2 regions of the Desulfofarcimen acetoxidans DSM 771 genome follow, and region 2 is predicted to be linked to the other one. Evidence: a T-box and tRNA genes for the amino acid it is inferred to sense, from the RefSeq annotation. Region 2 holds a T-box; the other holds one or more tRNA genes.
What was found. The T-box of region 2 lies ahead of pheS (phenylalanine--tRNA ligase subunit alpha). A T-box ahead of a tRNA ligase gene usually reads a tRNA of that ligase, here a tRNA-Phe.
Positions count from the first base shown of each region.

Region 1: it encodes a tRNA-Phe, which carries the amino acid that the T-box ahead of pheS (phenylalanine--tRNA ligase subunit alpha) is inferred to sense. The anticodon was not compared.

Region 1 is NC_013216.1:3,764,068-3,767,273, forward strand. Features, by position in the region: gene DTOX_RS17305 (ADP-ribosylglycohydrolase family protein) at 115-1,107, shown strand; tRNA gene DTOX_RS17310 (tRNA-Cys) at 1,416-1,490, opposite strand; tRNA gene DTOX_RS17315 (tRNA-Gly) at 1,500-1,574, opposite strand; tRNA gene DTOX_RS17320 (tRNA-Phe) at 1,578-1,653, opposite strand; tRNA gene DTOX_RS17325 (tRNA-Asp) at 1,659-1,735, opposite strand; gene speB (agmatinase) at 1,831-2,694, opposite strand; gene speE (polyamine aminopropyltransferase) at 2,704-3,206, opposite strand, start outside.
Region 2 is NC_013216.1:2,572,267-2,575,472, reverse strand. Features, by position in the region: gene DTOX_RS11735 (TrmH family RNA methyltransferase) at 1-672, shown strand, start outside; T-box leader at 953-1,211, shown strand; gene pheS (phenylalanine--tRNA ligase subunit alpha) at 1,325-2,347, shown strand; gene pheT (phenylalanine--tRNA ligase subunit beta) at 2,384-3,206, shown strand, end outside.

The DNA of each region.
Region 1 (3,206 bases), 1.2 Mb from region 2:
AGCCAAATCTATTATTTAAATTATATAAATAATTAATCTCTTCCCACTCATTATATTGTATAATGATGTCAACATATATTTACACTGTATATTTTTATAAAAGGGGCTGTGCGTATGAATAAAGCTGCCGTTATTAATTCATTTAGCCATATATCCTATGAGCAGTCAATTAATCTGTTAGAACGTATAAAAGGAGGTCTTTTCGGGCTGGCCGCCGGAGACGCTCTGGGTGCTACTCTGGAATTTATGAACCGTGATGAGATACAAAGAAAATACGGCGTTCTAAAAGACATTATCGGGGAAGGCTGGTTAGGCCTGCAGCCGGGAGAGTGTACTGATGATACAGCTATGACTCTGGCTGTAGCCATGGGAATACAAGACAACCCCGGCAACCCGCACAGAGCCGTGGGTCAGCATTTTGTCAGCTGGTACGATACCAAACCCAGGGATATTGGTAACATTGTCAGTACATCAATATATAATTTTAAGAAATACGACAGCTGGGCCGAGGCCTCGCAAAAAACTCATGTCAGCCTGAGCAATCGCAGCGCCGGCAACGGCAGCCTCATGCGCACACTGCCTGTCAGTCTGGCTTACCGACATGACAAAGATAAAATGTGCAGGATATCCGCTCAGATATCACACATGACACACTATGATTCCCAGGCCGCGGCAGCCTGCATCTTTTACAACCTGTTAGTTCTGTCGGCCCTTGAAGGAAACCCTGACAAGGACTCTATGATTTTTACTGCGCTGGCAGAGGCAAAAGCTTACTGCAGCGCCAACCTGCCCGCATTGCCTAAAGGCTACTGGGAGGATATTGCTAACAGTATTTCATTAAGGAAAAATCAGATTTGGGCCTCCGGTTTTGTACTGGACAGCCTGATAGCTGCGCTGTGGGTTTTCTATCACTTCCCTGATTTTGAATCAACCGTGATTGAAGCCGTTAACCTGGGAGATGATGCTGATACGGTTGGAGCCATCTGCGGTGGGCTAGCGGGGTGTTTTTACGGATACGAGTCGATACCCGGACGCTGGCTGGAAAAACTAAAGGTTAAGGATACTATAGAAAAAACGGCGCGTGGGTTGTTGGATCTAAATGTTTAATAAATTAACAGGTAGTATTTTTTGATATAAGATAGACATATCAATAAGTTTAATATAACTCGCTTCCCTATATTGATTCGTTGCCATTACCAATTGTCCCAAACACCCAAAAAGTCGCTTAAGGCTGCTTTCGATCAGCCATAGGAACTCGTGCTTGTCGCAAATTATGTGGTACTGACTTGATTATGCAATATAATTTGCACTTCATTATACAATGGCTTATTCACTGATCCATCATAAGCATAACTTCCTGAAACACAAAAAACCGTCTACTATATACTACTATATAGTAAACGGTCTTTTGCTATTGGAGGCGGCACCCAGATTTGAACTGGGGAGTGGAGGATTTGCAGTCCTCTGCCTTACCACTTGGCTATGCCGCCAGGCATAAGTGGAGCGGAAGACGAGATTCGAACTCGCGACCCTCGCCTTGGCAAGGCGATGCTCTACCACTGAGCTACTTCCGCATATGGTGCCACGGGACGGAATTGAACCGCCGACACGAGGATTTTCAGTCCTCTGCTCTACCAACTGAGCTACCGTGGCATTTATGGCGGAGCTGACGGGAGTCGAACCCGCGATCTCCGGCGTGACAGGCCGGCATGTTAGACCACTACACCACAGCTCCGCATTTAATATTGTCAGAACACTTATCCACTGACAATGTATAGTATACCTAATTTTCAACTGGAAGTCAATTATAATCTTTTACTATGTGGAAAATTATTTTCCGCCGAAACTCAAAATTATTTCCCGCACCAACTTGGCCGCCAATAAAGAAGTACGCTGGGTAGCGTCATAGGGCGGGCTGACTTCTACCAAATCAAAACCAATCACCCTGGTCTGCCCCAGAAGATGAATTACCTGTAAGGCCTCCCGTGAAGTAATTCCACCCGGCTCAGCGGTGCCGGTGCCTGGAGCATAGGCAGGGTCAACCACATCTATATCCATAGTTACATATACAGGCCTATCCCCCAACTGCTGCAAAATTTTTTTAAGGGGACCAATCACCTCATCAGGGTAGAAATTTGTTTCCTTACGGGCATAAGCAAACTCAGACCCGTCACCCGAGCGAATACCGAACTGGTAAACATTCCTGCCGCCCACTGCCTCGACTGCACGCCTTATCACAGTAGCGTGTGAATAGACCTCTCCCATATAATCTTCCCTCAAATCCGCGTGAGCATCCAAATGAATCAACGCCAGACCAGGATAAAAGGCGGCGGCTTTTTCTATAAAAGGAAGGCTGATTAAGTGCTCACCGCCTAATACCAGGGGGAATTTACCCTCAGAAAACAGTTTCTCGGCTACCTGGCCAATACGTTTCAGGCATTCTTTTATATTGCCATAGGGTAAGATTAAATCGCCATAGTCAAAAAAGGTGAAATCCCGCAGATCACGATTCAGATAGTAACTATATTCTTCCAGACCAAAAGATACTTGCCTGATCTCCTGCGGGCCAAATCTGGACCCAGGCCGAAAGCTTACCGTAAAGTCCATCGGCACACCGGTTATCACCACCGCTGATTGCTCATAGCTGTCCGAACATCCCATGAAACGCGTATTTCTTTCGACTAGGCCATTCATCTAATCACCTTATTTCAATAGGTTTTGAACAAAAGGGGGCAATACAAAACTTGCCTTATGCACCACAGGCGAATAATACCTGGTGGCAAGCTCAGAAAACCTGGTTGTATCTGCTTTTTGAGGGTCATATATCTTTGAACCTATAGTAAAGCTCCACAAACCGCCAGGATAGGTAGGAACGCATGCCAGGTACAGGCTTGTTACCGGAAAGATGTCTGCCACATCTTTTTGTATCCTGGTGATTAGTTCCTCGTTATAAAAGGGGGACTCTGTCTGCGCCACAAATAATCCGTCCTGCGTTAATGCCTCAGAGACAGACCGGTAAAACTCCGCGCTAAAAAGTCCTACTGCCGGGCCTACCGGGTCAGTAGAATCAATAATAATTACATCATAGGTATCTTTATATTCCTGCACATGCTTAATTCCGTCATCAATAATAACCTCAACCCTCGGGTTATCCAAAGCGCAACTGATTTCCGGAAGGTACTTTTTAGACACTTCGATAACCCTGC
Region 2 (3,206 bases):
GCCATGTCTGTCGAAGCAGTAATATATTCGGCAAAACTTTTTCAAAACAACCGTGGGAAAGAATTGCTGGAATGCATATATAAATCTAATGTTCCCTTTTGGGAGGTAACTGAGCCAATATTGGAAAGTTTATCTGACACAGCTACCCCACAGGGAGTAGTAGCTGTGATCAAGTCTGTTCCAACCGGTTTACAGGAGATTTTAACCAGGGTCAAAAAACAGTTGCTGGTTTTAGTGGACGGTATTCAAGATCCCGGCAACCTGGGCACAATTATTAGAACATCTGATGCTGCCGGTGTAGACGCGGTGATTTTGAGCAGAGGCACAGTGGATTTATATAATCCCAAAACCCTGCGAGCTACTATGGGTTCTTTATTTCATTTGCCTGTGATTATGGCCGGTGAACCGGTTCAGGCGGCAGAGTTGTTATTACAAGCAGGAATTAGGTTGGTAGTTGGTATGCCGCAGGATTGCCAACCTGTATACTCGGTAGATTTAACCGGACCGGTAGCTCTTGTGGTGGGCAGTGAAGCTAACGGTGTAAGTGAAGGCTTAAAAAGACTGCCGGCAATCCCCGTCAATATTCCTATGCCGGGTCACGCCGAGTCTCTGAATGCGGCTATAGCGGCAGCCATAATGCTTTATGAAGCTGTCCGCCAAAGATCTGTTTAAGTACTGAAAAATAAGTTATCTTTCTTGTAATGACTCTGACCATATGTTATAATCAACCTTGAAGGTCCCCAAGAATCAGGGAAAGGTTGTGGTTAAGTTGTTTTTAACCGCCGATTTTTTTTGGAGGCTGTTCGAGGCGACCGGGTCGGTTACTGCCTACATAATGTACAGGAAACTAGCCATTCACTAGTACATTACGGTATTATTTTCTTTCTTCCCTTGTCTTGATGCAGGCTTTGGGAAAGTTATTTGGTATCTTTATTTAAATATAAATATATGGTTAACAGTAATGAAGGGGAAGAGTAAGAGGTCAATAAGTTATTCAGGGAGGAAAGGTCATTGACTGAAAGCCTTTTCAAGAACTTTGCCTGTTGAATTTCACCCCTGAACTGCAGCTGAACGTAAAATACCAGTAGGTGTAGCCGGTTTTTTCCACCGTTATCGGGAGAAAGGTTTTAATACCTGGATTTTTAAGTGGTTTGCCGGTATTCTTGAGGCAGACAAACAGGGTGGTACCGCGGAATATTTCCGTCCCTAATGGGGCGGATTTTTGTTTTACTTTGGGAAACTATGTTTATGATAGAGTGCCTATGACTGCTCGAAAGTCGTTTAAAGCGACTTTCTTGATAAATAAATGTAAAGGAGGATGGGTATGGAGAGAAAATTACGGGAGATTGCTGAAGAAGCTGCTGCAGCTGTTCAGTCAGCAGAAAATTTGGGCCAGTTAAACGATATCAGAGTCAGGGTACTGGGTAAGAAAGGCTCGCTGACTCAGGTTTTGCGAGGAATGGGCTCACTTTCAGCGGATGAACGTCCTAAAATCGGTCAAGTGGCCAATGAAGTGAGAGAGCAAATAGAAGTTGAATTGGGCAACAGGCTTAACAAGCTAAAAGCAATAGAAAAGCAAATTAAAATTAAGGCAGAAAAAATAGATATTACTCTTCCGGGCAGGCCGGTCATCCTGGGTAAAAAACACCCGTTAACCACAGTTACGGAGGAGATACAGAATATATTTCTGGGTATGGGCTTTACCATAGCTGAAGGACCTGAGATTGAACATGATTATTATAATTTTGAGGCTTTGAATCTGCCCAAGGATCACCCGGCACGTGATATGCAGGATACTTTTTTTATTACTGACGAAGTGTTGCTGCGCACTCATACCTCACCTGTACAGGTACATACTATGGAAAAAACAGTGCCGGGCTTGCCGGTAAAAATTATTGCTCCGGGCAAAGTATACCGGCGGGACGATGATGCCACACACTCACCAATGTTTCACCAGATTGAGGGTTTGGCTATAGACAAGAAAATTACTTTCAGCGATTTAAAAGGCGTCTTACAGGTTTTTGCTGAGGAGATGTTTGGATACCAGACCAAAACTCGTTTCCGCCCCAGCTATTTCCCCTTCACAGAACCCAGTGCGGAGGTTGATATTTCCTGTGTAATGTGTGGTGGAAAAGGTTGCCGTGTTTGCTCACACACAGGCTGGCTGGAGGTGCTTGGTTCAGGTATGGTGCACCCCAGAGTATTGGAAATGTCCGGTTATGATTCCGAGGAAGTAACCGGTTTTGCCTTTGGCATGGGAGTTGAAAGAATTGCTATGCTCAAATACGGTATTGATGATTTGCGCCTGCTTTTTGATAACGACTTAAGATTTTTGGGGCAGTTTTAGTTAGTCTGGTATTTTAAGATAGGGGGTTATTGCTAAGTGCTTGTATCTTATAACTGGCTAAAAGAGTATGTTGACATAGATATCCCTCCGCAGGAATTGGCAGATCGCTTGACTCTGGCCGGTGTTGCCGTGGAGAAAGTAGAGTATCTGGGGGAAGGGATAGAAAAAGTTTATACCGGTAAAATCCTGAAAATAGATAAACATCCCAATGCCGATAAGCTGGTTGTTTGTTCTATAACTACCGGAAGTGAAACCTTGCAGATCGTGACCGGTGCCACAAATGTCCGGGAAGGACATATTGTACCTGTCTCTGTTGTGGGAGCCAGTCTGGCAGGTGGTTTAAAAATTAAAAAATCAAAGCTGCGCGGTGTTGAGTCTTATGGCATGCTTTGTTCCGGCCAGGAACTGGGCATGGATGCTAAGTTCCTGCCTCCGGAACAACAAACCGGTGTTATGATTTTACCGGAAGACACTCCTATAGGTGTTGATGCAAAAGAAGTACTGGGTTTAAATGATACAATTTTGGAGCTTGACCTGACCCCAAACAGGGGAGATTGCCTCTCGATGATTGGTGTAGCGCGTGAGGTGGCTGCTATGCTTGGCTACACGCTGCGTGTGCCTCAACCGGTTGTGCAGGAACTGCCGGACGCTATTGCGGGAAAAGCCAGGGTGGACATTGCCGCTCCTTCTCTGTGCCGGCGTTATGCAGCACGGGTTTTGGTTAATGTTAAGATTGGTTCATCGCCGGGGTGGATGCAGCAAAGACTGAGGGCAGCCGGAGTGAGACCAATCAGCAATATTGTGGATGTGACCAACTACGTCATGCTGGAATTGGGTCAACCCATGCACGCATTTGATT